One region of the Serratia sp. GW822-FHT06E05 genome, then DNA from elsewhere that is predicted to be linked to it. Evidence: predicted binding sites of a transcription regulator. Region 1 holds the regulator's gene; each other region holds the start of a gene.
What was found. The regulator CRP, encoded in region 1, controls carbon source genes, mostly activating them, when cyclic AMP is high. The targets are predictions, from matches to a motif close to ATGTGANNNNNNTCACAT.
Positions count from the first base shown of each region.

Region 2: the regulator CRP is predicted to act here: its motif matches at 3,885-3,902, upstream of cdd (cytidine deaminase).
Region 3: the regulator CRP is predicted to act here: its motif matches at 5,706-5,723, upstream of AC1RKC_RS16195 (sugar transporter).

Region 1 covers NZ_JBXALM010000011.1:188,347-199,057, reverse strand. The annotation lists gene tauD (taurine dioxygenase) at 1-399, opposite strand, end outside; gene tauC (taurine ABC transporter permease TauC) at 396-1,232, opposite strand; gene tauB (taurine ABC transporter ATP-binding subunit) at 1,229-1,996, opposite strand; gene tauA (taurine ABC transporter substrate-binding protein) at 2,006-3,001, opposite strand; gene AC1RKC_RS21625 (PhzF family phenazine biosynthesis protein) at 3,228-4,010, opposite strand; gene AC1RKC_RS21620 (LysE family translocator) at 4,021-4,623, opposite strand; gene AC1RKC_RS21615 (hydrolase) at 4,743-5,723, shown strand; gene AC1RKC_RS21610 (YheU family protein) at 5,720-5,953, shown strand; gene AC1RKC_RS21605 (phosphoribulokinase) at 6,105-6,974, shown strand; gene AC1RKC_RS21600 (OsmC family protein) at 7,012-7,419, opposite strand; gene crp (cAMP-activated global transcriptional regulator CRP) at 7,799-8,431, shown strand; gene AC1RKC_RS21590 (YccS/YhfK family putative transporter) at 8,486-10,561, shown strand; gene argD (bifunctional acetylornithine/succinyldiaminopimelate transaminase) at 10,699-10,711, opposite strand, start outside.
Region 2 covers NZ_JBXALM010000001.1:1,252,921-1,263,631, forward strand. The annotation lists gene metG (methionine--tRNA ligase) at 1-1,145, shown strand, start outside; gene AC1RKC_RS05880 (MFS transporter) at 1,365-2,588, shown strand; gene AC1RKC_RS05885 (CidA/LrgA family protein) at 2,725-3,132, shown strand; gene AC1RKC_RS05890 (CidB/LrgB family autolysis modulator) at 3,129-3,824, shown strand; gene cdd (cytidine deaminase) at 3,960-4,844, shown strand; gene AC1RKC_RS05900 (NAD-dependent malic enzyme) at 5,067-6,764, shown strand; gene sanA (outer membrane permeability protein SanA) at 6,932-7,669, shown strand; gene mglC (galactose/methyl galactoside ABC transporter permease MglC) at 7,736-8,746, opposite strand; gene mglA (galactose/methyl galactoside ABC transporter ATP-binding protein MglA) at 8,758-10,266, opposite strand; gene mglB (galactose/glucose ABC transporter substrate-binding protein MglB) at 10,431-10,711, opposite strand, start outside.
Region 3 covers NZ_JBXALM010000006.1:276,717-287,427, reverse strand. The annotation lists gene katG (catalase/peroxidase HPI) at 514-2,712, shown strand; gene AC1RKC_RS16200 (MFS transporter) at 2,843-4,264, opposite strand; gene AC1RKC_RS16195 (sugar transporter) at 4,455-5,645, opposite strand; gene AC1RKC_RS16190 (sugar phosphate isomerase/epimerase family protein) at 5,807-6,748, opposite strand; gene AC1RKC_RS16185 (Gfo/Idh/MocA family protein) at 6,772-7,950, opposite strand; gene AC1RKC_RS16180 (LacI family DNA-binding transcriptional regulator) at 8,272-9,306, shown strand; gene AC1RKC_RS16175 (aspartyl/asparaginyl beta-hydroxylase domain-containing protein) at 9,344-10,030, shown strand; gene AC1RKC_RS16170 (ABC transporter ATP-binding protein) at 10,027-10,711, opposite strand, start outside.

The DNA.
Region 1 (10,711 bases):
TGCGATACCGCTGGCCCACAGCGTATCGCCGCCGGTGGTTGGCAGTGTTTTCGCGGCCAAAATCGCCCCCAGCGGTGGGTTTTCGATAAAGGTCACGTCGGTATGCCAGTTATCGTTGTCAGGCGGATTATTGTCATTGGTATCCAGCACGATAATCTCTTTCACATCGGCGGCTTGCGGGTAAACCGGATGGATGTGCAGATCGCCAAAGCGGCCGGCCAAATTACGCTGTTGCAACGGCGTGATCGGCTGATTGCGCAAGAACAGCACCTGATGTTTGAGCAACGCGTGGTAGAGCTGCTCGAATTGACCGTCGCCCAGCGGGCGCGCCAAATCAACATTCTCCACCAGCGCACCGATATAAGGCCCCAACGGGGTGATACTCAAACGTTCGTTCATTGCTGTACTCCATGCCACGGGGTTAATCGGCGCTGCAAGGCACGCAGCCCCAGCTCCAGCCCAAATGCAATAATCGCAATCACGCCAATACCGGCCAGCACCACGTCGGTGGCCAAAAACTCCCCGGCGGATTGCACCATAAATCCCAGACCGCGCGTGGCGGCAATCAGTTCTGCTGCGACCAGCGTCGACCAGCCGACCCCCAGCCCAATACGGATACCGGTTAAAATCTCCGGCAAGGCGCTCGGCAGCACCACGAAACGCAGCACCTGCCAGCGGTTGGCGCCCAGCGCGCGCGCCGCGCGCACCCGGACCTGAGCCACGCTACGCACTCCCGCCACGGCGGACAGCGTCACCGGGGCGAAAATCGCCAGATAAATCAGCAGGATCTTCGAAGTTTCACCGATGCCGAACCAAATCACCATCAGCGGTAAATAGGCCAGCGGCGGCACCGGGCGATAAATTTCAATCAGCGGATCGAGAATGCCGCGTACCGTATCGTTCAGCCCCATGGCAATACCCACCGGCACCCCGATAATCACCGCGGCCAGCAGCGCAACCAGGATGCGCCCCAGGCTGGCGGCCAGATGCTGCCATAGCGTGGCGTCCATAAAACCCTGCGGGCTGGCTATGGTGATCAACTGATGCAGCACCTGCTGCGGCGCCGGCAAGAACAACGGGCTGATCAGGTTCAACGCGGTCACGACCCACCAAATAGCCAGCACCACCAACAAGGTGGCGCTGCTCAACCAGACGTTGCGTGGCACGCTAAAGCGCCGCGGTGCCGCAGCCTTCGGCTGGGCAACCTCTTTAAGGGCAGAATGCAGGCTCATAACAAGGCCTCACGCTGTTGGAAGACTTTGCCCAGTACGTATTCGCGCTGGGCGATAAATTCAGGATCAGACTTGATCGAACGGCAAGGCTCACCGTTGGCATAGCGTTGGCCGAAATTCAGCGCCAGACGCTCCACCACCTGCCCCGGCCCCGGCGACAGCAGCAGCAGCTCACTGGCAAGGAACACCGCCTCTTCAATATCGTGGGTAATCAACAACACCTGCTTGCCGGTATCCCGCCAGATGGTCAGCAGCAGTTCCTGCATTTGTTCACGGGTAAAAGCATCCAATGCACCGAACGGCTCATCCAGCAACAGCAAACGCGGATTGGCCGCCAGTGCGCGAGCTATGCCCACGCGCTGGCGCATGCCACCGGAAAGCTGCCAGATGAAGTGCTGATCATAACCGGCCAAGCCGACGCGCTGTAGCATCTGCAGCGCCACTTCACGACGCTGCGGCTTGCCGACTCCGGCCAGCTGCAAGCCAAATTCGACGTTATCCACCACGTTACGCCACGGCAGTAAACCTTCATGCTGGAACACCACGCCCCGCTCGGCTCCGGGGCCTTTTACGGGAACTTCGTCAAGCGTGATGCTGCCAGCTGAAGGCTCGATAAACCCGGCGATCAAATTCAGCAGCGTGGTTTTGCCGCAGCCCGAAGGGCCAAGCACCACCACCAGTTGTCCAGCGTCAATCTGGAACGAGACGTCGCGCAGCGCAGGACGCCCCTGGTACTCTGCTGAAAGATGGTTAACGTTTAGCATTCTGCTCCCTTACGACTGCGGCGCAGCCTGCACCTGTTTCACAAAGCGATCGGTGACATAGGCACTGTAATCGCTGTCGACCTGAGGAATTTTGCCCTGCTGTTTGAGAAACTCGGCGGTGTCATGAATGGCTTTGTCCACCGGCTGACCAAGCTGGGTGATCTGTTCGGCGACCGGCAGGTAAGTATTGCCCCGCACCAGCACCGGTATCTGCTCTTCCGGCACGCCGCTCAACCGGGACAGCGTGCTGAGGTTGCCCTTGTCCTTCAGCCACTGTTCCGGCTGCGCCAAATAGGCTTTTTGGGCGTTCAATGCGCTGGCGGCAAAGGCCGTCACCACTTCAGGATGCTTCTCGGCAAAGTCCTTGCGCACTACCCAAACGTCCAGCGTCGGGGCGCCCCATTGTCCGACCTGGGCGGAATCCGTCAGCACCTTGCCCTGTTTGGCCAACTCATTGACCACCGGGGCCCAAACATAGGCGCCATCGATATCACCGCGCTGCCAGGCCGCGGCGATGGCCGGCGGTTGCAGATTGAGGATTTTGACCTGCTCTGGCTTGATGCCCCAGTGCTTCAGAGAAGCCAACAGGCTGTAGTGCGTGGTTGAGATAAAGGGTACGGCGATGCGCTTACCGATCAGATCCTGCGGGCTTTTAATCTCTTTTTTCACCACCAGCGCTTCGGAACTGCCGAGCTGGGAGGCGATCAGAAACACTTCGATAGGCAGTTTTTGGCTGGCAGCCACCGCCAATGGGCTGGAACCGATGTTGCCGATCTGTACATCCCCGGAAGCCAATGCGCGCAGCACGCTGGAGCCACTGTCGAATTTGCGCCAGTCAACGGTAGCGCCGGACTGTTTGGCGAAGCTGTTTTCCGCCTGCGCCACCTTGGCGGGTTCCGCCGATGTCTGGTAGGCCACGGTCACGTCCACCGCATAGGCGCTGGCCGCGCTGAGTGACAACGCCAGTAGTACCGCGCTGCGTAATGCAAAGAGTTTGCTCGCCATGATCGCTCCGTTGATAAAAGTCTGTTCAGTTGCTGACAGTTTTATCTGAGCGTTGGCGAGCTATAAAAGAATAAAAAACTCTGCGTTATTACTTATGGGAATATTTAATCAAATCACCCCGATGTGGCGGAATCCCTCCAGGGAATCTTTTAGGGGCCCGCGTCAGTGTTCTCACATTAAGATAAAAAGGCGCGGGCGGTGGCTGGTTGAAACGAACCCCATCTGATTACAGGCGCAGTTCGCCACGCAAAAAAATCTGCGCATAGCCGCCTATCAGGGTACGGTCGCCTTTCAGTTCGCAGAACAGCTCACCGCCGCGCGCCGAAATCTGCCGCGCGTGTAATTGATGGCGGCCGAGACGGGCGCTCCAGTAAGGCATCAACGTGCAGTGTGCAGAGCCGGTAACCGGATCCTCGCCGCCGTCCAGCGTGAAATAGCGCGAAACGAAATCTACCGTTTCGCCCGGTGCGCTGGCGATCACCGCGCGCCCGGCCAAAGTAATCAACGCCGGGATATCCGGCTGCAACGCTCGCACCTGCGCTTCGTTTTCCAGCACCACCAGCAGCGCATTGGCTTGCCACACTTCCTGCGGTTCAACGCCCAATAGCGCGCTCAGCCCGGCAGGCATCGCGATTTTTTGCGGCGGTCGGGACGGAAAATCCAGGATCAAGCGTTCGCCATCTTCGGCGTCGCGCTTAACGTACAAATCACCGCTTGCCGAACGGAAACGGATATCCTGCAACGCCGGATTGACCGCGCTGAACATCACGTGCGCCGCCGCCAGCGTGCCGTGGCCGCACAGATCCACCTCACGATGGGGAGTAAACCAGCGGATGGCCGACATATCGCCATCGTCCCAGACGAAGCTGGTTTCAGGCAGGCTCAGCTCATTGGCGATCGCTTGCATCTCGGCGGTCGACAACGGTTGTCTCAGCAGGCATACGCCGGCCGGATTGCCGCGAAGCCCTTCGCCGGTGAAGGCCACTACGTGGAAGTAATTTTCTGCCATCCGCAACTCCTTAATGCCAGATGAGTAACACACAGGCCGCCGTCAGCAGCCCCATAGACAGATTAAAGATGATCCAGGCCTTTTTGCTGCGTAACAGGCGGCCAATCACCGTGCCGAAGCCGAGCCAAATCACCCCGGCAACGATATTCACCACCAAAATGCCCAGCGAGATCGCCACAATCGACGTGTTGTACCTGTCGCCTGCCAGGCTAAAACTGGCCACCGCCCCCAGCGCCATCAGCCAGGCCTTGGGATTAAGGAACTGCAACAGCCAGCCCTGATACAAGCGTATCGGTTTGGGCGGGGCCACGTCGGTCTCCAGCTTTTCATAAGCGGCAGTGGCCACTTTCCACGCCAGCCATAACAGGTACAGGCTGCCGAGGATTTTCAGCACCAGGTGCAGCGCAGGATAAACCAGGATCAGGCTGCCGACCCCGAACGCCACCAGCAGCAATATACTTTGCATCCCCAGCATGATGCCTATCATCAACAGCAGCGAGCGCATAAAACCAAAATTGGCGCCGGAGGTGGTCAGCAACATATTATTAGGGCCTGGCGTGATTGCGGCGACCCACAGGAAGCCTAACATCGAAAGAAATAAACTCGGTTCCATGAGGTGGGTGCTCCTCACCCAGGGTGATTTTTTGCAGTATTATTGTCAGTTCAGGATAGTGAAGCTAACAGCGCACTATTAATCCCACAATAGCCGCCAATAAGATTTTTACTCAGGTTATGCATGAATCCTTTCGCCCTTTGACCGGGGCCAGTAATCCGCATCTGCAGACGCTGCTGCCAAGGCTGGTGCGCCGCCGCGTGCAGCTAAAACCACATTGGCAACGGCTGGAATTACCCGACGGCGACTTTGTCGATCTCGCCTGGAGCGAAGATCCGGCTCAGGCTGCCGGCAAGCCGCGCGTGGTACTGTTCCACGGACTGGAAGGCAATTTCTACAGCCCCTACGCTCACGGTCAACTCAACGCCTGGCGTGAAAAAGGCTGGCTTGGCGTGGTGATGCATTTTCGCGGCTGCAGCGGCGTGCCGAACCGCAAGCAGCGCATCTATCACTCCGGAGAAACGGAAGATGCGCGTTTCTTCCTGCAGTGGCTGCGCGCAACCTACGGTGAAGCCCCCACCGCCGCGGTCGGGGTCTCGCTCGGCGGCAACATGCTGGCCTGCTACCTGGCACAGCAGGGGGCGGACAGTCTGCTGCAGGCGGCGGTCGTGGTTTCAGCACCGCTGATGCTGGAGCCCTGTTCGTGGCGTATGGAACAAGGCTTTTCGCGCGTTTATCAGCGCTATCTGCTTGGGCAACTCAAACAAAATGCCACCCGCAAGCTGCTGCACTACCCTGACACGTTGCCGCTCAAGCTGCCGCAGCTCAAAGCGTTGCGCCGGATCCGCGACTTTGATGACGCCATCACCTCGCGCATTCACGGCTTCAGCGACGCCAGTGATTATTATCGCCGTTGCAGCGCCCTGCCGTTGTTGCCGGCGATCCAGACGCCGTTATTGATCATCCATGCCAAAGACGATCCCTTTATGACCGACGAAGTGATCCCCGAGGTCACCACGCTGCCGCACAACATTGAGTATCAGTTGACCGAGTTTGGCGGCCACGTCGGTTTTGTCGGCGGCACCTTGAAACACCCCCAAATGTGGCTGGAATACCGTATTCCATCCTGGCTTTCCCCTTATCTGGACACAACCACGTGATTATCCCCTGGAAAGAACTGGAAACTGAGACCCTAAACAGCCTGATCGAGTCCTTTGTGTTACGCGAAGGCACCGACTACGGCGAGCACGAACGCTCGCTGGAACAGAAAGTGGAAGACGTGCGCCGCCAGTTGAAAAACGGCGAGGTGTTGCTGGTTTGGTCAGAACTGCATGAGACCGTCAACATCATGCCGCGCGGCCAGTTCCGCGCCGGGCAGGAAGAAATTTAGTGGCGATCGGTTCTATGACTGACGGAAAAAATCAGGTAACAATGGGTTATTGCAAACCAACGCGCGGAATTTTGCCCTTGGCGAAAGGGCGTCAAACAGACCAATAATCATATCTGACGCCTGCGCATTTAACACGGAGTGACCTACCACCATGTCCGCCAAACATCCCGTTATCGCAGTGACCGGCTCCAGCGGGGCCGGCACCACCACCACCAGCGTGGCGTTCCGTAAAATCTTTCAGCAGTTGAACATCCGCGCCGCCGAGCTGGAAGGCGACAGTTTCCACCGCTACACCCGGCCGGAAATGGACGCAGCGATCCGCAAAGCGCGCGATCTCGGCCGCCATATCAGCTATTTCGGCCCCGAAGCCAATGACTTCGGCCTGCTGCAACAAAGCTTTCTCGACTACGGCAAAAACGGCACCGGTCGCTCACGCAAGTATCTTCATACCTACGATGAAGCGGTACCCTATAATCAGGTTCCCGGCACTTTCACCCCATGGGAAGCCTTGCCGGCGCCGACCGACGTGCTGTTCTACGAAGGGCTCCACGGTGGCGTCGTGACCGAACATATCGACGTGGCCAAACACGTCGATCTGCTGGTCGGCGTAGTACCGATCGTAAACCTGGAATGGATCCAGAAGCTGATCCGCGATACCGGTGAACGCGGTCACTCCCGCGAAGCGGTAATGGATTCGGTGGTTCGTTCGATGGAAGACTACATCAACTACATCACGCCGCAGTTTTCACGTACCCATATCAACTTCCAACGGGTGCCGACGGTAGACACCTCCAACCCGTTCGCCGCTAAGGCTATCCCTTCGCTGGACGAGAGCTTTGTGGTCATCCACTTCCGCGGGCTGGACCAGATTGACTTCCCTTATCTGCTGGCAATGCTGCAGGGATCTTTTATCTCGCATATCAATACGCTGGTGGTGCCGGGTGGCAAAATGGGGCTGGCGATGGAACTGATCATGGCGCCGCTGGTGCAGCGACTGCTGGAAGGAAAAAAAATCGAGTAATCTACGGGGCGCGGTACAACCGCGCCCCCTTTATCCGTTACGCCAGGTCGCGGATTTCAAAACTGTGGGTCACGCTGGCGGCTTTGCTCAGCATCAGTGAAACCGAACAGTACTTCTCAGCTGACAGGTTGACCGCACGTTCCACGATCTTGTCGCTCAAATCTTTGCCGGTCACGATAAAATGCAGGTTGATATGGGTAAACAACCGTGGCGCTTCTTCGCGGCGTTCAGAGGTCAGTTTCACCTCGCAATCACGCACGTCGTTGCGTCCTTTTTGCAGGATCGACACCACGTCGATAGCACTGCAGCCCCCTACTGACATCAGCACCATTTCCATCGGACTGGGTGCTTTATCACCAGCGTTGCCGTCCATCAATACCTGATGGCCAGACGCGGATTCACCCAGAAACGTCAACCCTTCCACCCACTTAACTCTTGCCTGCATGCTGGTCACTCCGGTTAATTTCTTAAAATCAGAGTACGCTTTCGCATAGAAACTGGCAACGGAACCTGATGCTAATCATGCTGAAGCGAGACAACACGAGACACCCGCCTCACTCTGTGCTACAAACAGAGCCGCAATAAATCTTTCCGGGACACTGATTTCAGGGAAACTCCCAGGGAAAGGCTCCTTTACCGGTATGTTAACAGAATGTAGCTTGCAGCTCTCCCGGCAAGTTAATATGCTAGAGCGACAGCGTATATTTATGACACGCCTCAAAACCTGCTGATAGCCACCATTAAAACAACGGCGACAGCACGTTTTACAGGGAACTCTGACCCCTGTGACACAAGGCAGCGATAACAACAGAGGATAACAGCGAATGGTTCTCGGCAAACCGCAAACAGACCCTACTCTCGAATGGTTCCTGTCTCATTGCCATATCCACAAATATCCATCCAAAAGTACGCTGATTCACCAAGGTGAAAAAGCCGAAACGCTTTACTACATCGTCAAAGGCTCCGTCGCGGTGCTGATTAAGGATGAAGAAGGTAAAGAGATGATCCTGTCCTACCTTAACCAGGGGGATTTCATCGGCGAGCTTGGATTGTTTGAAGAAGGTCAGGAGCGTAGCGCCTGGGTTAGGGCGAAGACCGCCTGTGAAGTGGCTGAAATTTCCTACAAGAAATTCCGCCAGCTGATTCAGGTAAACCCGGACATCCTGATGCGCCTGTCTGCCCAGATGGCAAACCGCCTGCAGATAACCTCTGAGAAAGTGGGTAACCTCGCCTTCCTGGACGTTACGGGCCGCATCGCGCAAACCCTGCTGAACCTGGCGAAACAGCCTGATGCCATGACCCATCCGGATGGCATGCAGATTAAAATCACCCGTCAGGAAATTGGCCAGATCGTCGGTTGCTCTCGTGAAACCGTGGGTCGTATTCTGAAAATGCTGGAAGATCAAAACCTGATCTCCGCTCACGGCAAAACTATTGTCGTTTACGGCACCCGTTAATCACTGAAAAAACGGCGCGATAATTCGCGCCGTTTTTTTATTCCCCGATTTATCATGTGGCGCCGACTGATTTATCATCCGGAAGTCAACTATGCACTGCGACAAACGCTGGTGCTGTGCCTGCCGGTTCTGCTCGGGCTGTTGATCGGCCAACTGCAATACGGCCTGCTATTTTCCCTGGTTCCCGCCTGCTGCAACATCGCCGGGCTGGACACGCCCCACAAACGTTTCTTTAAACGCCTGATCGTCGGCGGTTCGCTCTTTGCGCTTAGCAGCCTGCTGCTGCAACAGGCACTGCTGTGGCAAGTGCCGCTGCCCGCATTGATGCTCGGCCTGGCACTGTTGCTTGGCGTCAGCGGCGAAATCAGCCCACTGCACGCCCGCCTGCTGCCCGCCGCGCTGGTTGCCGCCATCTTCTCCCTCAGCATGGCCGGTACGGTACCGCTTTGGCACGCGCCGGTATTATATATCGTGGGTACCGCCTGGTACGGCCTGTTTACCTGGTTCTGGTTCAAGCTGTGGAAAGAGCAACCGATGCGCGAGTCGCTCAATCAGCTCTATCTGGAGCTGGCGGACTACTTCGAAGCCAAATATTCGCTGTTGACCCAGCACACCGATCCGCAGACCGCCTTACCACCGCTGCTGGTGCGCCAGCAAAAGGTCATGGACCTGATCACCTTGCTGTATCAGCAGCTTAATTTTCTGCCCCATGCCAGCAATCTCGAACAAAAGCGCCTGCAACGCACCTTTCAGGTCGCGCTGGATTTGCAGGAACATATCACCGTCAGCCTGCACCTGCCGGAAGAGGTCCAAAAACTGGTAGAGCAGAGCCAGGCCGAAGCCATTATCCGCCGCAATGCACAGGTGATTGCCAATCGGCTGCGCACGGTAGCGCACTATATCCTCTATCATCAGCATTCTCAGCGTTTCAACATGGACCATGAGTTGGCAGCCCTGGAAAAAGTGGCGACACAGCACCCGGACAACCCGGTCGGCCAATTCTGTTATTACCACTTCAGCCGCATCGCCCGCCTGCTGCGCACCCAGCACCCACTCTACCGACGCGATCTGATGGCCAATCAAAACCGTCTGCCATTCTGGCCCGCGCTGGTCAGTTACCTGTCGTTCAAATCCAACGCCCTGCGCAATGCGTCCCGGCTGGGAGTCACCCTGGCAGCGGGCAGCAGCCTGGGCATGATTTTCAATCTGCCAAAACCTTACTGGATCTTGCTGACCATCATGCTGGTGAGCCAAAACGGCTACAACGCCACCCGGGTGCGCATCCAGCACCGTGCGCTCGGCACCTTGGTTGGGTTGGTGATTGCCGCCGGGTTACTGCAACTGCAGCTGCCCGAGGCTGAGACGCTGGGCGTGATGCTGGTGATCACGCTGCTGGCCTATCTGGTTTCACGTAAAAATTACGGGCTGGCGGTAATTGGCTTTACGGTGACGGCGGTTTACACCCTGCAACTGTTGGCACTGAACGGCACCCACTTCCTGGTGCCGCGCCTGATCGACACGCTGATCGGCTGCGTACTGGTGTTCGGCAGCACCATCTGGCTGTGGCCACAGTGGCAAAGCGGTCTGCTACGCAAGAACGCCCATCAGGCGTTGGAAAACGATCAGCAGGCGCTGCGCCTGTTGCTGGAAGAGCAAGAACCCGATCCCAGTGCGCTGGCTTATGCCCGCATGCAGGTCAATCAGGCGCACAACGCGCTGTTCACCTCACTCAATCAGGCGATGCAGGAGCCGGGATTTGAATCGAGCTACCTGGCAGATATGCGCCTGTGGGTTACGCACAGCCAGTTTATTGTCGAACACCTGAATGCGATGACCATTCTGGCGCGCGAGCACTATATGCTGACGCCAAAGCTGGCGGAGGAGTATTTGCAGTCTTGTGAAATCGCGCTGCAAAGCTGTCAGCAGCGGCTTGAATACGACGGGCCGAGCAGTGGCAACGGCATTATGCAGCCACCGGATTTGCAGCCGGATATGCCGGTGACTGAAATGGAACGCCATCTGCGGCGGATTTTGTCCCATCTGAGCGTCATGCACACCATCTCGTCACTGGCCTGGCGCCAGCGTCCGCACCATGGTATCTGGCTGAAACGCAAACTGCGCGATCAATAAGGGCGCCGCCGGCGCCCTCAGACTGCTGACAAAGCTTGTTATTAGGGAGACCGCCCCTCGGTGCGCTAGACCCGAGTATCTCGGGCTCACAGACCACTTTGTCATCAAACTCAGGGCACCCTCGGTGCCCTTATGCATTAAGCGCCAATC
Region 2 (10,711 bases), on a different contig from region 1:
AAGACATCGTTTATTTCCACAGCCTGTTCTGGCCGGCGATGCTGGAAGGCAGTAACTTCCGCAAACCGACCAATCTGTTCGTGCACGGCTATGTGACAGTGAACGGCGCCAAGATGTCCAAATCTCGCGGCACTTTCATCAAGGCCGGCACCTACCTGCAACACCTGGATGCCGACTGCCTGCGTTATTACTACGCCGCCAAGCTGTCTTCACGCATTGACGATATCGACCTGAATTTGGAAGATTTCGTGCAGCGGGTGAACGCCGACATCGTCAATAAAGTGGTCAACCTGGCTTCGCGCAACGCCGGCTTTATCAGCAAGCGTTTCGGTGGCCAACTGGCCGACAAGCTGGCCGATCCGGCGCTGTACCAGACCTTCGTTGACGCAGCGCAAAGCATCGCCGACGCCTACGCCAGCCGTGAGTCGGGCCGTGCAATCCGCGAAATCATGGCGCTGGCCGATTTGGCTAACCGCTATGTGGACGAACAGGCTCCTTGGGTGGTGGCGAAGCAAGAAGGCCGCGATGCCGATCTGCAGGCCATCTGTTCCATGGGCATCAACCTGTTCCGCGTGCTGATGACCTATCTGAAACCGGTGCTGCCGTCACTGACCGAACGTACCGAAGCCTTCCTCAACTGCGAGCTTACCTGGGACAGCATCCAGCAACCGCTGTTGGGGCATCAGGTCAACGCATTCAAGGCGCTGTTCAACCGTATCGACCTGGATAAGGTCAATGAAATGGTTAGCGCCTCGAAAGAAGACATGGCGGCAACGAAAGTGGTCAGCGGGCCGTTGGCGGACGATCCTATTCAGGAAACCATCACCTTTGACGATTTCGCCAAGGTTGATATGCGCATTGCGCTGATCAAGAGCGCCGACTTTGTTGAAGGTTCAGACAAGTTGCTGAAGCTGCAGCTGGATCTGGGCGGCGAATCACGTCAGATCTTCTCTGGCATTCGCTCCGCTTACCCGGATCCGAAAGCGCTTGAAGGCCGTCTGACCATCATGGTCGCCAACCTGGCACCGCGTAAAATGCGCTTCGGGATTTCTGAAGGCATGGTGATGGCTGCCGGCCCAGGAGGGAAAGAGATCTTCCTGCTGAGCCCGGACAGCGGCGCACAGCCAGGAATGCAGGTGAAATAATACCTGTTTTCCAACCTCTAAAGGGTCGAGCTTGCTCGGCCCTTTTTATGCGCTTAGTCCAGTAGTGATACGCCAGGCTTCAGGCTAAAACCGGCAAGTAATCCCTCTCCAGGAGCTTACCGAAGTAACCTCTTTTTTTACATCGCCTCTTCCCAGACGGCCAAAATGAGCTATGTTATCCATACTGGTTTTATCACTGTATGCATAAACAGGTCTGATATGAAGGGATTCCCACCGCTGATTAACGCCTTGCTGGTCAGTTCGCTGGTACTGACCATTGGCCGCGGCGTAACGCTGCCGTTCATTACTATCTATCTGACCGGGCATTTTCATCTGCTGCCCAAAAGCGTCGGCATCATTCTGGGTATCAGCCTGGCGCTCGGCATTTTCGCCAGCCTGTATGGCGGCTACCTGGTAGACAAATTCAACAAAAACACGCTGATCCTGATTTCCATTCTTTTGTTCGCCCTGAGTTTTTTCGCTATCCCGTGGATCCCGCGGCCAGGGGGGATCGTTGTGGTTTTGGCTATTTTACATACCGCCTATTCCGTATTGGGCATCACCATTAAAGCGTGCTTTGCCGACTGGCTGCCGGTCGCGCAGCGCATCAAAGCCTTTTCAATAAACTATACGCTGGTCAACGTCGGCTGGGCGGTTGGATCATCGTTGGGGGTACTGGTGGCAGGTCTGGATCCGCTGTTGCCGTTTTACCTTTCCGGTGGATTGGCTTTATTCACGGTGGCGACGCTGAACTTCATCCTGGGCAAGCAGCCCGCTACGGCCCCGGTCGCGCTGGATGCAACGCCCGCCGCCCGCCCTAATTTTCGCCAAACGCTGACCATCCTGCGTAACGATCGCCGGCTGATTTACTTTACCCTTGGCAGTACGCTGGGTGCGGTGGTTTTTGGCCAGTTCTCCGGCTATTTATCGCAATACCTGATCACCGTTTCTAATGCAGAGTTCGCTTATCAGGTCATTGGGGCGGTGATGATCGTCAACGCCTGTATCGTCATCGCCCTGCAGTATCTGCTCAGCCGCGGCATGCGTCAGGAAAATATGCTGCGCTGGCTGGCGCTGGGCACGCTATTTTTCATTCTCGGGCTGATCGGTTTTTGGCTGGCCGGGCAATCGCTCTGGCTCTGGATCCTTGCCATGGCGATATTCACCCTGGGCGAAATCATAGTGATCCCGGTGGAATATATGTTTATCGACTTCATCGCGCCACAGCACCTGAAAGGCAGCTATTACGGCGTACAAAACCTAAGCGCTCTGGGCGGCGCCATCAATCCGGTACTGTGCGGTTTTATTCTCAGCTACGCCGCGCCGCAAATGATGTTTCTGATGTTGATTGCTGCTGCGCTGCTCAGCCTGCTATTCTTTTTTCTCGGGCATCGCCTGGCGCAGAGGCAACAACAGAATGCCAACTTCGCCAGTGCAGAATAAACCTGCGTCCCTTTTCATCGTGGTTGTCAACCAGCCCCATCGGCATGGTAGCCATAGAGAGAATTCATGGTGTGATTTGTGGCGAAGATCACAGTTTAATTGTATGATGAATTCATCGGTTAAACGGGATTAAGTTATGGCCAAGCTACTCACTCTGTGCTGGAAATACCTGAGGGCATTCGTCCTTATCTACCTTTGTCTGTTCGCCGGCAATGCCATCGCGGCTCTGCTGCCGATCGCCATTCCGGGCAGCATTATCGGCATGCTGTTGCTGTTCGCCCTGCTCTCCACCCAAATTCTGCCGGCCAAATGGGTCAAACCCGGTTGCCACCTGCTGATCCGCTATATGGTGCTGTTGTTCGTGCCTATCGGCGTGGGAGTGATGAAATACTATGACCAAATTATCGAGCATCTGGGGCCGCTGGTGGTGTCCTGCATCGTCAGCACCCTGATGGTGTTGGTGGTGGTCGGCTACACCTCACATTATTTCCACCGGGAGCGCACCATCATCGGCAAGCCGGATGCCGCGGAGGGCGAAAAATGATCCATGAAATCTGGTGGTCATTACCGCTGACGCTGGCCATCTATTTTGCAGCGCGCAAACTGGCGCAATGGCTGAACATGCCGTTGCTGAACCCACTGCTGGTGTCGATGGCGGTGATCATCCCCCTGCTGTTGCTGACCGGTATTCCTTATGAGCGTTATTTTCAGGGCAGTAAAATCCTCAATGACTTGCTGCAACCGGCCGTAGTGGCATTGGCTTATCCGCTGTATGAACAGCTGCATCAGATCCGCGCGCGCTGGAAGTCCATTATCGCCGTCTGCTTTATCGGCAGCCTGACCGCGATGATCAGCGGCGGCGCCATCGCTTTATGGATGGGGGCCACGCCGGAAATTGCCGCTTCCATCATGCCAAAATCGGTCACCACGCCCATCGCCATGGCGGTCGCAGAGTCGCTCGGCGGCATTCCGGCAATCAGCGCCGTTTGCGTGATTTTCGTCGGTATTCTCGGCGCGGTTTTCGGGCATACGCTGTTCAAAGTATTGAAAATCACCACCCGCTCGGCACGCGGGTTGGCAATGGGGACCGCGTCACATGCGCTGGGCACGGCACGCTGTGCGGAAATGGACTATCAGGAAGGGGCATTTGGTTCACTGGCCCTGGTGATCTGCGGCATCATCACCTCGCTGCTGGCGCCGTTTCTGTTTCCGGTGCTGTTGCACCTGTTTGCCTAAGGCCTAAAACTTGCGATACATCTCGCATTTATGGTTTTCATTGCATTGATTTCATCAATAAAGAGATTTGCATCACACTTTATTCGCGCTGGGCTGCCTAGAATGTTATCCCGTTAACCTGTAGAGAGAGTTTCTATGCACCCGCGTTTTCAAACCGCTTTTGCTGAACTGCCCGCCACATTGCAATCCGCCCTGCTGCCTTATTTTGATGCGCCTGATTTTCCGGCCATGCTCAAGGCGGAACAAGTGGATGCTATCAAGCAGCGCTGCGGGCTGGATGATGATGCTCTGGCATTCGCTCTGCTGCCGCTGGCGGCGGCCTGCTCGTTAGCGCCGATTTCGCAGTTTTATGTTGGCGCCATTGCTCGCGGGCAGAGCGGCAACCTGTATTTTGGCGCCAACATGGAGTTCAGCGGCGCACCGATGCAACAAACCATTCATGCAGAGCAGTGTGCCGTAACTCATGCCTGGCTACGCGGCGAATCAGCGTTAGCCTCCATCACCGTTAATTACACGCCTTGTGGCCACTGCCGTCAGTTTATGAACGAACTCAACAGTGGTACCACGCTGAAAATTCGTCTGCCCGGTCGCGAACCGGCCACCCTGGGCGACTATCTGCCGGATGCCTTCGGCCCGAAAGACCTGAATATCGCCACGTTGCTGATGGACCGCGTCGATCATGGTTTCCAACTGACGCTGACCGACGAACTGGAGATGGCCGCGCTGGCTGCCGCCAATCAGAGTCACGCGCCCTACAGCAATGCCCACAGCGGCGTCGCACTGGAAGCCGAAGACGGAACGATTTATAGCGGTCGCTATGCGGAAAACGCAGCCTTCAACCCCAGCCTGCCACCGCTGCAGGCCGCGCTGATTCTGATGAACGTCTCCGGCGGCGACTGCCAAAAAGTGGTTCGAGCGGTGCTGGCCGAGCCCGACAGTGCCATCCTCACCCAATGGGATGCCACCCGCGCCACGTTGGCCGCGCTGGGTTGCCAAAATGTCACCCGTATCACTTTCTAAATCTGCCCCCTGGCGGTGCTGCCCGGCACCGCTGTTACCAGCCCCGCCAGCCGATTACAATGGCATTCACGTCTTAAAACACTTTCTTTAGTTAAATTAGGACTTGATCGTCGATAATTACGCCAATTTACCTCATGATCCGATAACAATTGCTGTACATATTTCCCCGATCTTTTAGGATCTAGCCCATAAAGTTATCCGATACGTTGAAGAGCAAAAGCCATGGAACTTGAATACGAAAGCAAACGCCCTCTCTACATCCCTTATGCCGGCCCTATTCTGCTGGAATTCCCGCTGCTCAATAAAGGCAGCGCTTTCACCGAGGATGAACGCAGCCATTTCAACCTGCACGGGTTGCTGCCAGAAGCGGTAGAAACCATCGAAGAGCAGGCGGAACGTGCCTACCGCCAGTACCAGGATTTCAAAAACGACAGCGATAAACACATTTATCTGCGTAATATCCAGGACACCAACGAAACCCTGTTCTATCGCCTGCTGGAAGCGCACCTGAGCGAGATGATGCCGATCATCTACACGCCGACGGTGGGTGAGGCCTGTGAGCACTTCTCCGATATTTACCGCCGGGCGCGTGGGCTGTTTATCTCCTACCCTAATCGCGACCGCATTGACGACATGCTGCAAAACGCCACCAAGCAAAACGTTAAGGTGATCGTCGTCACCGACGGTGAGCGCATTCTCGGTCTGGGCGACCAGGGTATCGGCGGCATGGGCATTCCAATCGGTAAACTGTCGCTGTACACCGCCTGCGGCGGCATCAGCCCGGCCTATACCCTGCCGGTGGTGCTGGACGTCGGCACCAACAACCCGCAGCGCCTGAACGATCCGCTGTACATGGGCTGGCGTCACCCGCGTATTTCAGGCGACGAATACCACGCCTTTGTTGAAGAGTTTATCCAGGCGGTCAAGCGCCGCTGGCCGAACGTGCTGCTGCAGTTCGAAGATTTTGCGCAGAATAACGCCACCCCGCTGCTGAACCGCTACCGTGACGAAATCTGCTGCTTCAACGACGACATTCAGGGCACCGCAGCCGTCACGCTGGGCAGCCTGATCGCCGCCAGCCGCGCCGCTGGCAGCCAACTGCGCGATCAGACCGTCACCTTCCTGGGCGCCGGCTCTGCAGGTTGCGGCATTGCCGAGCAAATTATCGCGCAGATGAAATCCGAAGGCCTGAGCGAAGACGAAGCCCGCGCGCGCGTCTTTATGGTCGACCGTTTCGGCCTGCTGACCGACAAACTGCCTAACCTGCTCGATTTCCAGAGCAAGCTGGTGCAAAAGAGCGAGAATCTGACTGCATGGCAAACAGAAAGCGACGCCATTTCCCTGCTGGACGTGGTGCGTAATGCCAAGCCAACCATTTTGATCGGCGTTTCGGGCCAGCCAGGCCTGTTTACCGAAGAACTGATCCGCGAAATGCACAAGCACTGCCCGCGCCCGATCGTCATGCCGCTGTCCAACCCAACCTCCCGCGTGGAAGCCCGCCCGGAAGACATCATTAACTGGACCGAAGGCGCTGCATTAGTAGCAACCGGCAGCCCGTTTGCGCCGGTGAGCTACAAAGATCAGGTATTCCCGATTGCCCAGTGCAACAACTCCTATATCTTCCCGGGGATTGGATTGGGCGTACTGGCCTCCGGTGCCACCCGCGTAACCGACGCGATGCTGATGGCCGCCAGCCGTGCGCTGGCCGACTGTTCGCCGCTGGCAACTGACGGGCATGGCGCACTGCTGCCGAATATCGACGATATTCAGGGCGTGTCCAAGTGCATTGCCATGGAAGTGGGTAAAGCGGCGCAGCTGCAAGGTGTGGCAGTGGTCACCTCAGAAGAAGCGCTGTCTAAAGGCATCGAACACAACTTCTGGCGCCCGCAATACCGCAGCTATAAGCGCACTTCATTCTGATTTGCGCAGTTAAACATCAGGCCCGGCTCGCCGGGCTTTTTTTATGCTCAAACTGCCTAAAAATGCGGTGCAATGCTTGCTTGATAGGGCGTCAAGCTTGCGTCGGCCTGTCAGGTAAAGTAGCCTTGAGCCATCTTTTTTGGCCCCTGTGCGCGTAAGGCAATAACATGTGGAAACGCCTGATAATCAGCCTGTTCATCATCACTGCGCTGTTGATGCTTTCGGCTCTCGCGCTCGATCGTTGGATCAGCTGGAAAACCGCGCCTTACGTCTATGACGAACTGCAAGGCCTGCCTCATCGCCAGGTCGGCGTGGTACTGGGCACGGCCAAATATTACCGCACCGGCGTGATCAACCAATATTATCGCTACCGCATTCAGGGCGCGATTAATGCCTATAACAGCGGCAAAGTGAAATACCTGCTGCTGAGCGGCGACAATGCCCAGCAAAGCTACAACGAGCCGATGACCATGCGCCGCGATTTGATCGCCGCAGGCGTGGCGCCCAGCGATATCGTGCTGGATTATGCCGGTTTCCGTACTCTTGACTCTATCGTACGCACCCGCAAAGTGTTCGACACCAACGACTTCATCATTATCACCCAGCGCTTCCATTGCGAGCGTGCGCTGTTTATCGCGCTGCATATGGGGATCCAGGCTCAGTGCTACGCAGTCCCTTCGCCAAAAGACATGATGACGGTACGGGCACGCGAGATCTTCGCCCGCCTTGGCGCGCTGACCGATTTGTACATACTAAAACGCGAGCCGCGCTTCCTCGGACCACTGATCCCCATTTCCGGCATGCATACCGTACCGGAAGATGCCCAAGGCTACCCGGCAGTTTCGCCAGAGCAATTGGTTGAGCTGGAACACAAGCTGGCTGCGGAAAAACAAAAGGCCAAATAAGCTTTATCCCGCCCTGGAAACAGCAACGGCCAGCATTTGCTGGCCGTTTTCATAGCTAAGACACAACTATTTTTTCTTGGCGTATTTTAAGGAGTCCAACGCCACGGCGAAGATAATGATGCCGCCCTTGATGATGTACTGCCAGTAAGGGTTAACGCCAATGTAGGTCAGGCCGTAGTTGATAACCGTAAAGATGATGACCCCGGTCACGACCCCCAGCACCGTCCCGACACCGCCGGCAAAGGACACCCCGCCCACCACGCACGCGGCAATGGCGTCCAGTTCATACATAAAGCCCAGGTTATTGGTGGCGCTGCCGATACGGCCCGCTTCCAGTAAGCCGCCGAAGGCGTAGAACACCCCGGACAGCGCATAAATCATGATCAGGTTCAGCGGCACGTTCACGCCAGAAACCTTGGCCGCCTCAGGGTTGCCGCCGATGGCGAAAATATTTTTGCCGAAGCGAGTTTTATTCCACAGGATCCAGACAAAAATAATCGCAATGATGGCGTAGAAGGTGATGTACGACAGCTTAAAGTCGCCAAAACGCAGGAACCCCTGGGCAAAGGTGGAAAACTTGGGATCAAACCCCGCCACTGGCGATGCGCCAACGGAGTCGTAATACAGCGAGTTGATGCCGTAAACGATGATCATGGTGCCCAACGTGGTAATAAACGGCGTCACATTGAGGTAAGCGATGATCAAACCGTTCACCAGACCGATCACCGCACCCACGGCGCACACCAGCAGGATCACCAGCGGGATCGACCAGGTTTCCATATGCGGAAATACCTTGTTCACGTTGTCCATCGACTGCAACAACGTCGCCGCGATCACCGCCGCCAGGCCAACCTGGCGCCCGGCGGACAGGTCAGTCCCCTGGGTAACAATCAGCCCCGCCACGCCCAGTGCAATAATGATGCGCACCGAAGACTGGGTCAGGATATTACTCAGGTTCATTAGACTGAGGAAGGTCGGGTCCTGGATAATAATAATTGCCAGCAGCACCAGCAACACTACGTAAATGCCACCTTCCTTGAAATAGGTGAACAAAGTTTTTTTATTCAGCGCGTTCATAATTCTGATCCTTAAAGGTGCAGGGATGCAAGACGTAAAATTTCATTTTGCGAGGTCTGTTTGGTGTTGACGATGCCCGCAACCTGACCATTACTCATCACCAGTATTCTGTCGGTAATTCCCAAAAGCTCCGGCATTTCAGACGAGACAATAATGATCCCCTTGCCCTTCTTCGCCAGTTCGGTCATCAGCTGATAAATTTCGAATTTGGCGCCGACGTCAATGCCGCGCGTCGGCTCATCCAGCATTAATATTTCCGGCTGAGTCAGCAGCCAACGGCCGATGATCACCTTCTGCTGATTACCGCCCGACAGCGAACCTATGTGGGTATGATGGCCCGGGGTTTTGACCCGCATGGCATCGATCACCCACTGGGTATCGCTTTTCATGCGGGCGTTATCCAACAGGCCGATTTTATTTTTGTAGTTGCGAATATTGGAGATCAGCGAGTTGAACCCCACGTCCAGATAGGCATAAATCCCGGTGGAACGACGTTCTTCGGTAACCAGTGCGAAACCGTGGTTTATCGCCTCATTGGCGCTGTGGTTGTTGATGGTTTTACCGTGCAGCTTGATGGTACCCGCAATTTTTTCGCGGATGCCAAACAGGGTTTCGACGATGTCGGTACGTTTGGCCCCCACCAGCCCGGCGATGCCGAGGATCTCGCCCTGATGCAGATCGAAAGAGACGTCGCGAATCGAAGGCTGGCGCAAGGAGGTCAGGTTCTTCACCTCCAGGATCACCTCGCCCGGCGTATTCTGTCGATCGGGGAAACGCTGGCTGAGCGAACGCCCCACCATCATCGAGATGATCTTGTCCATATCCAGCCCTTCCAGCGGCTGGGTGGCGATCCACTGGCCATCACGCAGAATGGTGATTTCGTCGCACAGCTGGAAGATCTCTTCCATCTTATGCGAGATATAGACGATGCCGCAGCCGCGTTCCTTCAGCTTGCGGATAATGGTGAACAGGTGGTTCACCTCTTTTTCCGTCAGCGATGAAGTAGGCTCATCCATAATGACAATCTTGGCGTCATAGGAGAAAGCCTTGGCGATTTCAATCATCTGCATTTGCGATACCGATAGCGTGCCCACTTTATCCCGCGGGTTAATATCAATATCCAGCTCGTCGAATATCGCCTGGGTATCTTTCAGCATCTTGTCCTGATCGACAAACATGCCCTTGGTCGGGTAGCGCCCCAACCACATGTTGTCCATCACGGTGCGCTGCAAGACCAGGTTTAATTCCTGATGCACCATGGACACGCCGTGTTCCAGCGCCTCTTTAGAGCTTTTGAAATCTATTTCCTGGCCCTGAAAAATAATACTGCCGGCATCCTTTTTATAAATGCCGAACAGGCATTTTAATAATGTCGATTTCCCCGCGCCGTTCTCTCCCATTAATGCATGAATGGAGTGCGGACGAACGCGCAGATTCACATTATCCAATGCCTTGACGCCGGGAAATGATTTACTGATATCAGTCATTTCCAGCAAAAATTCGCGTGGGCTGTCGGCCATAAATACACCTGGCTATGTGACCCGACACCTTCCAAACCGCCGCCTAATTAGCTGCAGCTTGAAACTCATCGGATCTGGGCTGTGATTTTAAGAAAAATTACCCCGCCGGCGGCTTTCCTGGTGTTGGCGCCGGGCAGCGCACCGCAGGCGGGGCCATTCAGAACTTACTTAACAAATTTGGACAAATTGTCCTTATCTACGCCAACGTAAGGAATGCGCACCACTTTATTGTCGATTTTATATTGGGTGCCGTCGGCAGCAGGTTTGCCCGCCGCCAGGTTTTTCGCCAGCTCGAAGGTGGCTTTGGCCTGGTTGTCGGCATCGTTCAGCACCGTCCCCGCCATTGCGCCGGATTTCACCATCGCCAGAGCCTCTGGCAAGGCATCGACACCGAATACCGGGATGCTGGATTTGTTATGCGCTTTCAGCGCTTCTACCGCACCCA
Region 3 (10,711 bases), on a different contig from region 1:
CTGGCACAAAACAGACCTATCATCTTACCAACCACTACCTCATCGCCATAGTTTGGTTAGAAATTCCTCTATCAGCACACCAACAATTAATTAGCTTATTATTGGATAAGTTATTTTCCCTCATATAAATCATTTTACAAAAACCCACCAAAGAAGCATTAATCAAGAGCTCCCCTTTATTAACGCAATGAACGCAACGCTGCCCTCTTTCCCTTCCTCCTAATAACCCTATCAATAAAATAAAATTCAATAGCCAAAAACTATCACAACATTCAACTATTCCTATTTTATCTATCTGCATCTACTGACTACGCTTAATGCTGAGTGTCGATAGGCTCCCCGCTGCGAGCCTGACGATGAGAGCTCATTTTTTATTTTTGTAAATCAGTTGATTAGATAAATCCTTAGCGCAACACCCGATGTGGGCTTTCGCCCGCGATAGCAAGCTAACGGCTCCCTCAGGCATCAGACATTTCGGGCCTGGCGAGCAACCTACGAAGCAGAGAGCGCAACATGACAACTGAAAGCAAATGCCCCTTTTCGGGCGGCGGTAAACTGAATGCACCGCGCCGCGGCCCTTCGAATCAAGACTGGTGGCCCAACCAACTTAGCCTGAAGCCGCTGCACCAACACTCCCCTCTCTCCAACCCGATGGACCCGGATTTCGACTACGCCAAAGCCTTCAACAGCCTTGATCTGGCGGCGGTGAAACAAGACCTGCACGCCCTGATGACCGACTCGCAGGAGTGGTGGCCGGCAGACTTTGGCCACTATGGCGGCCTGTTCATCCGCATGGCCTGGCACAGCGCCGGGACCTACCGCATCGGCGACGGTCGCGGCGGTGCGGGTGAAGGTCAGCAGCGTTTTGCGCCGCTCAACAGTTGGCCCGACAACGTCAGCCTCGATAAGGCCCGCCGCCTGCTGTGGCCGATTAAGCAAAAATATGGCCGTAAAATTTCCTGGGCCGACCTGATTATCCTGACCGGCAACGTGGCGCTTGAATCCATGGGCTTTAAAACCTTTGGCTACGCGGGCGGCCGCGCCGACACCTGGGAACCGGATGATGTTTACTGGGGCTCGGAAAAGATCTGGCTGGAACTGAGCGGCGGTCAGAACAGCCGCTACTCGGGCGATCGCGACCTTGAGGACCCATTGGCCGCAGTGCAAATGGGCCTGATCTACGTCAACCCGGAAGGCCCGGACGGCAACCCCGATCCGGTCGCTGCGGCGCGCGACATCCGCGAAACCTTCGCCCGCATGGCGATGAACGACGAAGAAACCGTGGCGCTGATTGCCGGCGGCCACACCTTCGGCAAGACCCACGGCGCGGGCCCGGCGTCGCACGTCGGTGACGATCCTGAAAGCGCAGGCCTTGAGCTGCAGGGCCTCGGCTGGCATAGCAGCTTCGGTACCGGCAAGGGTAAAGACGCCATCACCAGCGGTTTGGAAGTCACCTGGACCACCACCCCAACCCAGTGGAACCACGACTTCTTCCGGCACCTGTTCGAATACGAGTGGGAGCTGACGCAAAGCCCGGCCGGTGCACACCAGTGGGTGGCCAAAGACGTCGGCGAAACCATTCCCGATGCCTTTGATCCCAACAAAAAGCAGCGCCCGACCATGCTGACGACTGACCTGTCGCTGCGTTTTGATCCGGCCTATGAAAAGATCTCACGCCGTTTCTATGAACATCCCGATCAGCTTGCCGACGCCTTCGCTCGCGCCTGGTACAAACTGACCCACCGCGATATGGGGCCGCGCGCTCGCTATCTCGGCCCGGAAGTGCCGGCCGAAGAGCTGATTTGGCAGGATCCGATCCCGGCGGTCGATCATCAGTTGATCAACGATCAGGATATTGCCGATCTTAAAACCCGGATCCTGGCCTCGGGCCTGCCGGTATCAGTGCTGGTTTCCACCGCCTGGGCATCCGCCTCCAGCTTCCGCGGTTCCGACAAACGCGGCGGCGCCAACGGGGCGCGTATTCGTCTAGCGCCACAAAAGGATTGGGCGGTGAACGAGCCTGCTCAGTTGGCACAAACCCTGGCCACGTTGGAAGGTATTCAGCAGGCCTTTAACCAGGCGCAGTCAGGTAATAAACGCGTCTCGCTGGCGGATGTGATCGTGCTGGCCGGTGCGGCCGGCATCGAAAAGGCGGCGATCAGCGCCGGGCACCCGGTGAGCGTTCCCTTCACGCCGGGCCGCATGGACGCAACGCAGGAGCAGACCGACGTCGAATCCTTCGAAGCGATGGAACCGGTGGCCGATGGCTTCCGCAACTACCTGAAGCAGCAATTCAGCGTGCCGGCCGAGGCGCTGTTGGTCGATAAAGCGCAGCTGTTGACGCTGACCGCACCGGAAATGACGGTATTGGTGGGCGGGTTACGGGTGCTGAACGCCAACGTCGGTCAAAGCCAGCACGGCGTGTTGACCCAACGCCCACAGGCGCTGACCAACGACTTCTTCGTCAATTTGCTGGATATGGGCACCACCTGGAAGGCGGCCAACGAAGACGGCGTGTTTGAAGGGCGCGACAGCCAAACGGGTGCGCTCAAATGGACGGCGACGCGTGCCGATCTGATCTTCGGTTCGCACTCTCAGCTGCGGGCGTTGTCGGAAGTTTACGGCAGCGCAGACGCCCAGGGCAGCTTCGTACGCGACTTTGTCGCCGCCTGGACTAAGGTGATGAACCTCGATCGTTTTGATCTCGCCTAAGAGACGTAACGGGCGCAGCATGCAGCGCCCCTACGCCAAACACCAGTGAAGGCTTTGTCAGTAGCCTGAAAGCCCGCTTAGGTCAGCTTAAGCGGGCTTTTTATTTCACAGGATCTCGCGCGAGTAGTACTCAAATATTTTCCAGATCGATACCGCGCGTTTTCGGGCCAAACACGCCGATCACCACCATCACCATCAGCATGCTGGCCACGATAAACGCGATAACCCCCACCGAGCCGCCGTATTGCAGAATGATACCGATGATCAGGCTGCTGAATACCGTCGACAATCGGCTGAACGAATAGCAAAAGCCGACAGCGCGGGCGCGTATGTAGGTCGGGAACACTTCCGATTGATAAGAATGGTAGCTGTAGGTCAGCCAGGCATTGGACCAGGTGATGAAGAAACCGCAAAGGATCAGCCAGACGGGGTTGTTTTGCAGGGCAAACAGCGAGCCGAAGATCACCGTCACCAGGCAGGAAAGTACAATCTGCCACTTGTTTTCCATCTTGTCGGCATAGCGGCTGCACAGCAGCGATCCCAACGGGTAAGCCAGAGTAATAAAGAAGGCATACAGCAAGCTGTGGGTGATGGAGGCTCCCTTTCCGGCCAGCAAAGCGGGCAGCCAGTTGCCAAAGCCAAAGAATCCGATGGCCTGGAAGAAATTCATCACCACCAGCATCAGGGTACGACTGCAGTAACGCGGCGACCAAATATCCTTAAAGCTCCCCTGCGCTGGCATTTCGCTGTGTGCTTGCGCGTCATGCGCGGGGAAATCCGCCGTATGGGTGACGCCGCAGCGTCGTTCCATCGCCTGCATCACCTGCCGGACCTCCGGGTAGCGCCGCTGCTGTGCCAGCCAGCGCGGCGATTCCGGCAGGCCTTTACGCACCAGCCAGATCACCAGCGAAGCCACCGCACCGGCGATCACCACGTAACGCCAGCCGCTCAGGCCCAGGATGGTTTGCGGCACCAGCCACCACGACATTAACGCCACCGTCGGCACCGAGAGAAACTGAATGAAGAAGGAAAAGGCAAACGCCCGGGTGCGCAGATGTGCGGGCACCCATTCGGTCAGGTAAGTATCGATCGTCACCAGCTCAATACCCAAGCCGACACCGACCAAAAAGCGCAGGAAGATCACCCATTCGGCCTGATGCTGAAAAGCCAGACACAGCGAAAAGATGCCATACCAGGCCAGGGCAAACATAAAGGTGGTGCGGCGGCCAAAGCGGTCGGCATAGGGGCTGAGCAGGCTGGCGCCGATAAACAGGCCAAGGAAGGTGGCGGAGGCGAATGCCGCCTGGTCGGAGACACCGAACACGCCCTTCGCTCCGGTATGGAAGATGCCTTCGGCGATTAAGCCGGTGCTGATGTATCCGGTCTGGAACAGGTCGTAGAGTTCAAAAAAGCCGCCTAACGCCAGCAAGGCAATAAACCGCCACAGCCCGGCAGAGGTGGGCAATGCATCTATTCTTGCCGACAGATCCCGTTCATGGATCGGCGACTGGGCCGCCCCCACGCTTCCCGCAACCAAAGACTCACTCACCATTAACCTCGCCATAACATAATCGATAGTTTTCTATGCTATCGGCTCGGCGTCGGAGTTAAATATTTAATTAGCAGACTATGAAAAAATTTTAAGCATAAAAAACTGCAGCAATCTGTTTTGCTGAGAGAAAATTCAACCGGAGTAGCAATGCACGACAGCGAACTGATGGCCCGCTGTCGTGCGGTGGGGCTTAGCGGATGTGGTGGTGTTGCAGGCGTTCGCTGCGGTAAAAGTTCAGCACACACCAGCCGAGGGCGATCAGCGCCAGCGGTGCAGCGACAAAACCGATGTTGCCCATGCCCAGATGCCGGCTGACCTGGTTACCCAGCAGCGCGCCGCCGCCGATACCAAAGTTGTACAGCCCGGAGTAGATCGACATCGCCACGTCGGTGGCGTCCGGCGCCAGGTTTAACACCTTGGCCTGCATCGACAGGCCAATCGCCATAATGGCCATGCCCCACACCGCAAACAGCAGCGTCAGGTGATTTTCATTGCCGGAGGCCGGCAACAGCAGCAGCAGACTCAGCATCAACAGCGCGATGGCGCCGATGAAAAAGCCCGACGGAAAACGTTCGCTGAAGCGGCTAAACAGCAGGCTGCCAATGATACCGGCGGCGCCGAACAGCAACAGCATCAGGGTGGTGAAGTTTTCCGACAGCCCGGCCACGGTCTGAATAAAGGGTTCGATATAGCTGTAGGCGGTGAAATTCGCCGTCACCACGATGATGGTCAGCATATACAGGCTGACCAGCGCCGGACGCTTAAACAGCATCGGCACGCTGGACAGTGAACCGGAATGCTCGCTTTTCAGCACCGGCAGCAGACGCCACAGCAGCACCAGCGCCAGAGTGGCGCAAACCGCGATGCCGATAAAGGTCATGCGCCAACCGAGGATCTGACCAATCACGCGACCCAGCGGCAGGCCGAGCACCATGGCCAGCGCGGTACCGCCGGCCAGCAGGCTCAGCGCCTGCGCCTTTTTGCCCGCCGGGGCGACCCGGATCGCCAGCGAGGCGGTAATCGACCAGAATACCGCGTGGGCCAGCGCCACACCGGCACGGGAAATCACCAGCGTGGTGAAGTTCCAGGCCACGGCGGTCAGCACATGGCTGGCGATAAACAGTATGAACACCCCGATCAGCAGCTTGCGCCGTTCAATTTTGCTGGTGAGCAGCATACACACCAGAGAGGCGGAGGCGACAATCCAGGCGTAAATAGTGATGATCAAACCCACTTGCTCGGTTTGCATTGAGAAACTTTTGGCGATGTCGCTCAGCAACCCCACCGGAATAAATTCGGTGGTATTGAAGATAAAGGCCGAGACGGCAAGGATGACCACGCGCAACCAGGCGGTTGAGCGAGATACCTGGGTTTGTTCCATGTTAAACGAGATCCGGACAGGTGCGGGAAGTAGCGATATTTTAACCAACTGGCGGGGTAAATGCGATATAGATCACACTTTTATTGGCCTGTTTTTTTCGACAGTCTTTTGCCGCGCAAAGGCCTGCAAACCTGCAGGCCTTTGGCAGAAATAAACAGGCGTTATTGGCTGATGCAGCGTTGTAACGCCTCAACCGAGGTATTAATACCGGCATCGACCGACATGGTCAGATCTTCCATCTCCAGCGAGACCCAGTCGTTGTAACCCATCATGCGTACCACCGAGAAGAATTCCTTCCACCACTGCAAATCCTGCCCGCACCCAACGGCCACATAGTTCCAGGCACGTTGTGCAACCTGTTCCACCGGCCGGGTTTCCAGCAGCCCGTTGACCGCCACTATCCCCCTTTCCAGCCGCACATCTTTGCCGTGCACGTGGTGGATCGCGTTCCCCAGACGCCGTACGACGGCAATCGGATCGGCCCCCATCCAGATCAGATGGCTGGGATCGAGGTTCAAGCCCACCATCGGCCCCACCGCGTCGCGCAGCCTGAACAGCGTGTCCGGGTTCCACACCAGCATCGAGCTGAAATTTTCCAGCGCGAACTTCTCTATGCCGAACGCCTGCGCCTTATCCACCAGCTTCTGCCAATACGGGATCGCCACCTCGTTCCACTGGTAGTCCAGGCAGTTTTTCAGCGTCGGCGGCCAACTGACGGTATAGGTGATCCAGTTAGGGATGCTGTCGCCGGGCGCCGCAGGCGGCAATCCGCTCATCATGACGATTTTTTTCACCCCCAGGCCGGCGGCCAGAGCCAGCGTGTTGTCGGTATCATGGCGGTGTTTTTCGCCCAGCACGCCTGGCTCTAGCGGATTACCGGAAACGTTCAGCGCCGCAATTTTCATGCCGCGGCTTTCCAGCGCTGCCATCAGCCGCCGCCGCTTGCCCGCGTCCTGTAACAGCGCCACGGTGTCCAGATGCGGTGCCGAAGACCAGCCGCCGGTGGTCATTTCCACGCCAAACACCCCCAGTTCGCCCAGGCGATCCAGCATGGCTTCAAACGGCAGGTGGCCCAGGCTATCGGTACAAAAAGAAAGTTTCATGCTCTTGCTCCGGGTAAATAGGTTTATTCAAAGGCCACCCAACGGGCGCCCTGGTTGGCGGAACGCACGCAGTTTTCAATCCAGCGTACGCCCTCGATCCCGGCGTCGATATCCGGATACACCAGCTGCGCCAGCGCCTGCCGATCGCCGCGGCGGGTGGCGTCGATAGCCAGAGCAAATTTCAGGTAGATGTTGGCCCAGGATTCGGTCAGGCCTTCGGTATGCAAAGCCCCCAGCCGTTCCCAGGCGTTGCAGGTATCGTCCAGATATGCCATGCCGCGATACAGCGTCTGGTTTGGCTGCCCCTGCACCTCGTAGCGCAGCTCGCTGGGGTTGATGTCGCTCCACTCCAGGCTGGCCTTCGACCCCACGATGCGAATGCGCTGGCTGCTCATCGCGCCGGCATTCACCGATGAAGCCCACATCCGCCCTACCGCGCCGCTTTCATAGCGCATCATCACCAGCGCGTTGTCTTCCAGCGGTGCTCGTGAGGGAATAAAACTTTGCCGATCGCAGAGCAGCTCGCGGATCTGCATCTGCGGCATGACCAATTGGGAGAGGTAGTAGGTGTGGGTGGAAATATCCCCCAGCACAAAGCTCGGGCCGGATATCTTGGGGTCAATGCGCCATTTCTGCGCTTCGCTGAGGCGATCCACTTCGTCCGTGGCATTAAAACCGTGGGTATATTGCAGATCCACCATCCGTACTTCGCCAATCTGGCCGTTGGCGATCATCGCGCGCATTTGCAGCAGCAGCGGATGGCCGGAGAAACCGTAAGTCACGCCGACGATCAGGTTTTTTTCCGCCGCCAGCGCTTTAATCTCATAGGCTTCCTGGCTGGTGAAAAACAGCGGTTTCTCGCAGATGACGTGCAACCCGGCCTGCAGCGCCGCACGGGTAATTTCGTAATGCGTACCGTTCGGCGTCGCTACCGACACCACTTCAATGCCGTCCTCACGCAGCGCCTCTTGAGCGAACAACGTACGGTAATCTTCATAGCAGCGTTCGGCCGCTACCCCCAGGTTCACGCCAAACTCGCGGCCGCGATCCGGCACGATATCAAACGCGCCGGCCACCAGCTCAAAAGCGGTATTATCCCGTAGCGCCCCGCAGCGATGCTTGTAGCCCACCTGCCCCAACCGCCCGCCGCCGACCATTGCCCAGCGCAGAGGGCGCGCCGTTTTTCTTTCGCCATTTAGCATAGTTGCTCCCGAAACCTTGGATTTCATCGTTTTCGCCGTATTGCACCCGGGTGCAAATTTTAACTGCACCCGGGTGCAAAATTAGGTAGCAACTTGACCGCTCAACAAATGCCACTTGCGATGGACTATTGGAGAGGGTTAAAAATAAGTCAAATGCGCCATAATAAATCTGCCGATCAGGATCACAAAATACCGCTAAAAAGATCCGCTGCGTTGTGCCGATGGCCCGCAGGATCCTCGCGCCGGCGTCGGCAACTCCCGCATTCGACCACGCTGTGCTAATCTGTTGAACCCATACCGTTTTTTCATCACGAGCGAAAGATGATGGCGAAGAAACCCGGCTCCACCCAAGCGCCCGCAGCACGCAAGGCGACGGCCAGCGATGTGGCCGCCCGCGCCGGCGTGTCTAAATGGACGGTATCGCGTGCCTTTACCGACGGCGCGTCGATCTCACCGCAGGCCATGCAACGGGTTCAAACCGCAGCGCGTGAATTGGGTTATCGCCCTAACCTGCTGGCGCGCAGCCTGTCGAAAAAGAGTACCCGCATCATCGGGCTGGTGGCGGACGAACTGAAAAACCCGCATATCTTTACGCTGCTGGATGAAGTGACCCGGCAGTTGCAAAGCCGCGGTTATATGGCATTGCTGCTCAATATCACCTCTGAGCACGATTACGAGTCGGTGCTGACGCTGGCGGACCAAATGCAGGTGGACGGGCTGCTGTTCCTCGGCACGCTGCTCAATGACCGGCTGATCAGCCTGGCGCAGGACATTCACCGTATTCCGCTGGTAGTGCTGTATCGCTACAGTGAAAGCCCCTATATCCAGGTGCTGGCGACCCACGGTTATCAGGCTGGGTTCGATATCGGCGAGTTGCTGCTCCAGCAAGATTACCCGCGTATGGGCTATCTGGCGGGACCAATCAGCGAATCTACCCAGTTGCGCCGCCTGGACGGTTTCCGTGCCGCGCTGGCGCAACAGCAGCGTGAGGTCAACCTGGTGCTGCAGGCTCCGCACTACCAGCGTCTTTGCGGGATGGAGGCCTTTTCGACCTACCTGGCCGCCACCCCGGCAGAGCAACGGATAGACGCCATTTTTTGCGAGAACGACATTCTGGCGGTCGGCGTTATCGATGCCATACGCGCCACGCCGGGCTGTGCGCCGATTGCCGTGGTGGGCTTTGACGACATTGAGCTGGCGGCCTCCCCCAGCTACCAGCTAACCACTTACCGCCAGCCGATGCAGCAGCTGATAGCCGATGGCATTCACTGCCTGACGCAGGCCTTCGAACCCGGCGGACAACGGCTGTATACCGGCGAATTGATCGTCCGGCAATCACATCTAAAACAACCCTAAGACGGCGAGAAATCGGCTCACTGCTATTGAGGTCACTATGTCAGCTATCTACGATTGGTCTGTGCTTGCTCTTCGCCGTATTTACGATCGCCGCATCAGCAGTTCACCGGTCCTCGACAGCAACCGGCTGTTTCCCGACGCCCAACGCTTTACCGCTCACTGGCAGCAGATACGCGAGGAAGCGCTGACCGTAGCGCAAGATCTGCGTAATATCCCACGTTTTCACGAGATCATGAGCGAACAGGCGTCGATCTCCGCCAACGACGCTCGCGACTGGCGGATGTTTATCATGCAGGCCTATGGGCAGCCGATAGCGCGCAACCTCGCCCGTTGCCCGCAGCTTGCACAATTGATCGCCTCTTCCCCGGATGTGCTTTCAGCCTCATTGTCGTTCCTGGCACCCGGCAAACAGGTGCCCGCGCACCGTGGCCCATTCCGCGGCATTCTGCGCGGCTATCTGGTGTTGTCGATGCCCAAACGCGCCGACGGTGAACCCGCTGCGGTGTTGAAAGTCGACGGGCGGGAGTACCGGCTGAACGAGGGGGAATTTATGCTGTGGGACGACACCTTCGAACACGAAGTGTGGAACGACAGCGACCAGGTGCGCACCGTGTTGTTGCTGGATATCCGCCGCCGCGATTTGCCACGCGGCCTGCGGATCTTGTCCAGTGGCATCATCGCTCTGGTACGGCTGAACGTGCGTGTGATCCAGCGCCAGTTTTAAGCGCCGCCCAGATAAGCCTTCCTCACCTCCTGATTGCTTAACAGCTCCGCGCCGCTGCCGGTCAGCCGGATTTGCCCGTTGACCATCACATAACCGCGATCGGACAGCTTGAGCGCATGGTTGGCGTTCTGCTCCACCAGGAACAGCGTCATGCCGCCACGGGTCAATTCGCGCAGAATGCTGAAGATCTGTTTGACGATAATCGGTGCCAGCCCCAGGCTCGGCTCATCCAACAGCAGCAGCTTCGGACGGCTCATCAAGGCTCGGGCAATCGCCAGCATCTGCTGTTCGCCGCCGGACATGGTCATCGCCCGCTGGTTGCGCCGCTCCTTCAGGCGTGGAAACAGCTCGAACATGCGCTGCAGGTCTTCATCCACATAGCGATTGCCGACAGTGATGGTGCCCATCAGCAGGTTTTCCTCCACGCTCATGTCCGGAAAGATCCGTCGCCCCTCCGGCGCCTGGGCGATACCGCTGCTGGCAACATAATGGGTAGAACGCTGGCTGATATCCTCTCCGCGAAACAGGATCTGCCCGCCGCTGATGCGCGGTTGGCCGAAGATCGACATCAGCAGCGTGGACTTGCCCGCGCCGTTGGCGCCAATCAGCGCTACCGTTTCCCCTTCATTGACCTGTAACGAGACCTGCTGCAACGCCTGGATCGGGCCGTAAAACACGTCC